2 regions of the Bradyrhizobium sp. Kon37 genome follow, and region 2 is predicted to be linked to the other one. Evidence: predicted binding sites of a transcription regulator. Region 2 holds the regulator's gene; the other holds the start of a gene.
The links. Region 2 encodes LexA, which represses DNA repair genes until DNA is damaged. Its sites were predicted from a motif close to TGTTCNNNNTGTGTTCNG; they were not measured.

Region 1 (3,396 bases), on a different contig from region 2:
GAGGCGCGCGGCGCGATCGTCGACAATCCGCAGGACGGCAGCCCGGCGGCGAAGGCGGGCATCGAGGCGGGCGACGTCATCACCGCCGTCAACGGCACCGCGATCAAGGATTCCCGCGATCTCGCCCGCACCATCGCCACCCTGGCGCCGGGCACGTCCGTGAAGCTCGACGTCGTCCACAAGGGCGACAGCAAGACGGTGACATTGGCGCTCGGCGAGTTGCCGAACGAGCGGCAGGCAAGAGCCGACGAGGGCAAGTCGCAGCCAGATGCCGGCATGCCGCCGCGTCTCGGGCTCAGCCTGGCTCCGGCCGGCGACGTGCAGGGCGCCGGCCAGAAGGGCGTCGTCGTCACCGAAGTCGATCCGCAAGGGCCGGCCGCGCAGCGCGGCATCCAGACCGGCGACGTCATCCTCAATGTCGGCGGCAAGGCCGTCGCCAATATCGGCGATGTCCGTTCGGAGCTGGCGCAGGCGAAATCGTCCGGCAAGCGCAGCGTGCTGCTGCAGGTCAGAAGCGCGCAGGCGACCCGGTTCGTGGCGGTGCCGCTCGCATAAGGCGAACGTCGATCGGCGCCAGTCCAAAAAGGCGGCCCAAGGGCCGCCTTTCCTGTTCGCTTTCAGGATTCCGGATGCCCGCCGATAACATTCTCGTTAACGGCAGGGAGGATGACCCGGTTCGTCCGAAAAAGCCGTGTTCGCCCATCACAATTGCGGATCTCGTATGGACTCGGCGGCAATGAAGCCGCCGACGATTGCAAGCGTGGAACTTCGAACTTGCCGCCGCTGAGCCGGCCGGCAATTCGTATTTGATCGGTGCCGACATGGATCGATTGAAGCTCTCGCTGAGGACTGCGCTGCTCGTGGCGCCATTCGTGCTGTGGGGTGGAAACGCTCTCGGGCGTGACGACGGCCGTTACGCGGACTCTCCCCTCAAGCCATGGTTCGACGGCCTGCGCAGCCATCTCGGTCCGTGCTGCTCAGATGCGGATGGGTTTGCCGTCGCCGATCCCGATTGGGACTCGCACAATGGACATTATCGCGTGCGGCTCGACGGCGAGTGGGTCGACGTCCCGGACGAAGCCGTGATCACCGAGCCGAACCGGGCCGGCCGCACCATGGTGTGGCCGGTGAAGACCGCGTTCGGGGTTTCGATCCGCTGCTTCATGCCGGGCAGCATGATCTGACGGAAGTCAGCGCGACCGTTTGGAGGATTTGCGCTTCGACGTTTTCTTCGAACGCTTCTTGGTTTTCCTTGAGGTCTTCTTGGACGTTTTCTTTGACGTCTTCTTGGACGTCTTCCGCTTCGCGGCTTTCTTCGGGACCTTCTTGCCCTTCTTGCGCGCCTTCGACAGGCCGATCGCGATCGCCTGCTTTCGGCTCTTCACGCGTCCGCCTCGACCGCCAGGTCCGCTTTTCGCGGTACCCTTCTTGTAGCGCTGCATCTCGCCTTCGACATCGCTGCCGGAGCTGCGCGAGTAGCGGCGCTTCTTTGCCTTGCGTGCCATGCATGTTCTCCCTTGGCTTGGGAAAACAATCCGGGACAGGCATGGTTCCGAAAGCGCGCATGCACGTCCCGGATACGCGGCTTAGTCTAGAACGAATCCGCCAGCTCGATCTCGGCTTCCAGCACCTGAATGCGCCGCGCTGCCTCGCTGGAGGACAGATCCCGCGCATATTGCGCGGGTTGATACGCCTCTTCGCTCAGTCGCTTCAGCCGGAGGCCCTGCGCCCGCGTCATCTGCTCGGTGAGGAAAGTCTTGGCGTCGTATTTACCCTGAACCTGCATGTCGCTTCTCCCTTCTGAAATCGTGACTTGACTATATGTTCTTATTTTGTTCTAACAAGTCATGGACAACAGAATTAATGAAATTCGACGTAAAATCAGCGCCTTGAGGCTGGAAATGGCCGATATCGAGGTGTCCGTCCGCGAACTCGTCGACCGCGAGCACGATTGCACAGAGAAGGCCTTGGCGCAGATGGATCTGCGCCGGAAAATCAATCTGCTGATCGGCGAATGGAAGGCTGCAGGCGGCGGCGATGTCCTGCCGAATGTCCGCGACAGGATGAGCCTTCGTTCCGCGAAGGCATCAGGTCGTCCTCTGCGCGTGGTCGCGCGCCGCTGAAAGCTTTGGGAGCGCACGGTGGAGGAAGACCCGGATGCGTACCGGATTCTAAAACTGCGTGCCGAGATTCTCGAACTGGGCTCTGCGATCCGGCAGCTGCAACGCGAGGGGCTCGACGACGCCGCGGCCCAGCTCTTGATCGCGCGCAAGCGTGCACGACTCGATCATCTGGTGAACGCTGATCGCGCCGGCGTTCATCCTGACATCCTGGGAAGCCATCGTAGCTGAAGCGTGCGCGCAACGCGGCCCGAGAAAGTTCGTTGAAACACCAAAGCAAAAGGCCCCGCGATTGCGGGGCCTTCATGATGTCGGGGAACACCTACTTGGTGTTGCTCATGCCGCCCTTGTTGTTCGTCATGGTGCCGCCCTGGTCCGAGCCGGGGCCGGAGCCGCCCTGACCGGAGGGATCAGCACCCTTGGACGACTTGGTGTTGGCGCCTGTGGTGGTTTGCGACGATGACATCGAGGATCCGTGTTTTGCCTTGTGGGACTTGGCCTGCACGGCGAACGGTGCGGCGGCGAGGCCGGTGGCCAACATCACGGCAAGAGCGAGCTTAGTGGTCTTCATATGCGGGAACTCCCTGAGTTGAATTGACGCAGGCAGCCAACTGCCATTCGTCGCAGGAGTTCCGAACAAAGAAGTTCCGGTAAATCTCGCATCCTTCAAGATTGCTTGTCCTCTGCGAGCATGAATACGACGCCGGTCAGTGTCGCGCCGATCGCGAACGTCGTCACCAATGTGACGGCGCAAACGACAACGGCCTGCCTGCCGCCGTTGTTCAGCAAATTGGCGACGGCTGGATTGGACAGCACGAGCACGAGGCTGAAAGCGAGCCCGAGGGCTGCGCCCATCATGGCGTGCGTCATCAGCTTGACGAGCCCGCTCGGAGAGATCAGGTCCGACGACTTTTTCGCGCGCATGGAACTCTATCCCGATCTCGCAAGCAACGCCTGCGACACGCGCCGGTTCCACCCGCATGAAGGAATCGTTATCGCCCGCTTCATCCGACGTTCATGCCGGGTGGGCGAGAATGACCCTGCAACACGGGAACATTCGATATGGGTAAGGTGGTCTTTCTCTATCGCTCTCTGGCTTATCGTAACGCCGCCGCGGACATCCTCCGCAAAGCGCGCAAGCTGCCCCGCGGCGCGGAGCGAAGTGCTGCGTGCCGCTATGCCAAGGCTCTGCGCGATCTCGCCCAAACGGAAGCCTGGCTCGAAGGACGGGTCGCACGCGAGCCGCAAACGACGCAGCGCAGGAAGAGTGCGGCCT
Region 2 (3,396 bases):
GCGAGCGCCTGATCGGTCCGTTTGAAATAGGAGTTGGCGAATTTGGTGAGGATCACGGGGTGGCCCACGGCCCAGGCCTTGCCCGGAAGTCCCTCGTCATATCCGAAGTGCAGCTCTTCGCTGACGGCCTTGAACGCGGACAGCCCTTCGCCACAGAGACCGCCACCAAACTCCAGCCGCGTGCGCGTCCGATCGGGCACCCAGAGTTCAACGACGCGAAGGAAGGTTTTCATCGAGCGTGTCCGCCGTCTCAAGCCCTGACAGCATCGGTCATTTGGCTGCGAAGCGGACGTTCAAAATTCAGGCAGGGCGGCTCAAACTTCGTGCGGCGGAGAGGTGCGGGCTTGGTCCATCCGATTGGATTTCGCGGACGCAAGCCGTACCATCTCGCCGGCCACGGCCGGCGATGGCAATTCAATCCTGACCCCCGACCTCGTAGCCGGAGGCGGCTGTGTCAGCCGATCGGCAGGTGCCTGACGGTCGGCTGCCGGTCGGCGGTAATCTGCGCCTTGTGCTCGCGCTCGGTGACCGACTGAGTCACCGGCAGTTGCAGAACGGTCGCGCGCTGGCCTTCGACGAGCTGCGTCACCAGCACGTATTTGCCGTCCGGGAATTCGATCGCATCATGATGGCGGTCGGGAACGTGCGGGTCGATCTTGCCGAACTTGCCCACGCGGGAATTGATGGTGCGCGTCCAGATCCAGCGATTGTCGTAGCGAACGTCGTCGGCGAAGGCGAGCTCCGTTCCCGGCAGCAGGCAGACGGCAACAGACGGATCGGCTGCCGAGGCGAAGCCGCGCGTCGAGGTGCCGCGGAAGCTTGTCGTGACGATCGTCTCGCCGACTTCGGCGGGGCGCGACGCGACGGCATGCAGGCTGTAGTCACACATCGGGTGCTCCTCATGCTGGGATAGCAACCCGCGTCTCTTAATCGAGGCGCAGGCCTCTATCAGAGTTGAAGCATGAACGCTCTGCTTGGTTGTGGGCAAATCTGCGGCTGGTTTCCGGGAGCCGCGATCACATTATCTTTCCCGAATTCAATAGGAACAAAGCGAGTTGCGATGCATTCGGGAGGCGCGTGCGCGAATATCGCCGGCTTAACTGCAACGGTCGAGCTTGATCGCTGGATGGTGTTTCCTCGAACACTCGAGCCGCGAAGCGGTGCCGTTTGAAGCGGTGCTGTTTCGTGGGCGTCGCGAGGAGCCAGCGCCGAAGGAGGGGCCGGATAGTCTGTGCAGAACCAGAAAGACTACCCAGCCGGAGACGACGATGATCCGCTCCAATCGCTGACCGGCGATGCCGGTAGGAAGCGCGCGAGGCGCCAGGCACCTCCGGTATGAAGTACTCCCGATATTAAGGACTCCCGGTATCAAGGACTCCCGGTATCAGTACTTCCGGTAAAGCCCGATCAGCTTGCCTTGAATCTTCACCCGGTTGGGCGGCAGGATGCGGACCTCATAGGCTGCGTTGGCGGGCTCGAGCGCGATCGAGGCGCCGCGGCGGCGGAAGCGCTTCAGCGTCGCTTCCTCGTCGTCGATCAGCGCCACCACGATGTCGCCTGTATCGGCGCTCTCGTTGCGCTGGATCAGCGCCATGTCGCCGTCGAGGATGCCGGCCTCGACCATGGAATCACCGCGCACTTCGAGCGCGTAATGCTCGCCCGAGCCGAGCATGTCGGGCGGCACGCTGATCGTATGGCTGCGGGTCTGCAACGCCTCGATCGGCGTGCCGGCCGCGATGCGGCCCATCACCGGCACCGCGACGGGACGTTCGCCGTCGTCCGCGGGCAGGCTGGAGCTCGCACGCACCTTGCCGAGATTGCCCTCGATGACGCTCGGCGTGAAGCCGCGGCGGCTGCCGGCGGCTGCCTGGAGCTCCGGCAGCTTGATGACTTCAATCGCACGGGCGCGGTTGGGCAGGCGTCGGATGAAGCCACGCTCCTCGAGCGCCGTGATCAGGCGATGGATGCCCGACTTCGAGCGCAGATCGAGCGCATCCTTCATCTCGTCGAAGGAGGGCGGCACGCCGCTTTCCTTCAGACGTTCACTGATGAACCGCAGAAGCTCGTATTGTTTGCGCGTTAACATCTCGACCAAAGTCCCCCGGTTGATGTCGTCCGATTCCGAGACGCAGAGTTCGGCAATAAGCCGCTACATACTCGAAACAAATCATGAACGGACACTATATGTTCGATACATGTTCCGCAACTGCTTAATTTACCGTGAACAGAGCAAAGTTCGCGGAACGCGCATTGCGGGACGCTCAGACGGGGAGCCGCAACACTTCGCAAGCCGTGCCGGCCTCGGCCTTCGGCGCGAACGGTGCGCGCACGAGAAGTACCTGTGCTGCAGCGAGATTCGCAAGCAGCGAAGAGTCCTGATGATTGACGGGAAGAACGACGCGCGTGCCATCGTCACGCTCCTCCAGATGCGCGCGCAGATAGTCCTCGCGCTGGTCGTTGGCGCCGATTTCGCGGCCGAGCACGGCGCGTTCACGGCGATGGTGAATCACCGAACGGCCCGACAGGGCGCGAATCAGCGGCACCATGAACAGGAAAGCGCACACGTAGGACGACACGGGATTGCCCGGCAGGCCGATCACCCCCATTGCGCCGAGCCGCCCGTGCATCATCGGCTTGCCTGGCCGCATCGCGATCTTCCAGAACGCCAGTGCGATGCCTTCCTCCCTCAGTGCCTGCTGGACCAGATCGTGGTCGCCGACCGATGCGCCGCCGGTCGTGATCAGGATGTCGGCGCCGCTCTCGCGGGCGCGGCGGATGCCGGCGGTGGTCGCCTCCAGCGTGTCGGCGGCAATACCAAGGTCGATGGTCTCGGCGCCCTCGCTGCGGGCGAGCGCGTGCAGGGCGTAGCCGTTGGAGTAGACGATCTGGCCGTGGCCGGGCGTGGTGCCCGGCATCACCAGCTCGTCGCCGGTGGCGAGAATCGCGACCCTCGGACGCCTGAAAACGGCAAGGTGCGGATGGTTCATCCCGGCGGCGAGCGCGAGGTCGCGCTCGGTGAGACGACTTCCCTTGCGCAGGAGCACGTCGCCCTCGCGGAAATCGACGCCGGCGGCGCGGATGTGCCGTCCGGCGATGGCGGCTTCTTTGATCGTGATACGCTTGCCGGCGGCGACCGTGTCCTCCTGGATCACGACGGCGTCCGCGCCAAAGGGAACGACGCCGCCGGTGAAGATCCGCACGGCCTCGCCGGCGCCGACCGTCCCCGCGAACGGTCGGCCTGCCGCGACTTCGCCGATGACGGTGAGTTCCGAATCGATCGTCGCGGCATCGGCCGCGCGCACCGCGTAGCCGTCCATCGCCGACATCGCCTGCGGCGGCTGCGTGCGCCGCGCCGCGACGTCACGCGCGAGCACGCGATGGTAGGCCTCGTCGAGG

Region 1: AC0L3J_RS10605 (DUF3072 domain-containing protein) is a predicted target of LexA. The motif match lies at 1,823-1,840, and genes of this name have one in related genera.

Annotation. Positions count from the first base shown of each region.
Region 1 is NZ_JBVVOY010000003.1:574,013-577,408, reverse strand. It holds gene AC0L3J_RS10620 (Do family serine endopeptidase) at 1-555, shown strand, start outside; gene AC0L3J_RS10615 (hypothetical protein) at 822-1,184, shown strand; gene AC0L3J_RS10610 (DUF6496 domain-containing protein) at 1,191-1,505, opposite strand; gene AC0L3J_RS10605 (DUF3072 domain-containing protein) at 1,592-1,786, opposite strand; gene AC0L3J_RS10600 (hypothetical protein) at 1,902-2,123, shown strand; gene AC0L3J_RS10595 (hypothetical protein) at 2,142-2,351, shown strand; gene AC0L3J_RS10590 (hypothetical protein) at 2,443-2,691, opposite strand; gene AC0L3J_RS10585 (hypothetical protein) at 2,787-3,044, opposite strand; gene AC0L3J_RS10580 (hypothetical protein) at 3,183-3,396, shown strand, end outside.
Region 2 is NZ_JBVVOY010000029.1:21,349-24,744, forward strand. It holds gene AC0L3J_RS32655 (GAF domain-containing protein) at 1-233, opposite strand, end outside; gene AC0L3J_RS32660 (hypothetical protein) at 455-889, opposite strand; gene lexA (transcriptional repressor LexA) at 1,385-2,086, opposite strand; gene AC0L3J_RS32670 (molybdopterin molybdotransferase MoeA) at 2,262-3,396, opposite strand, start outside.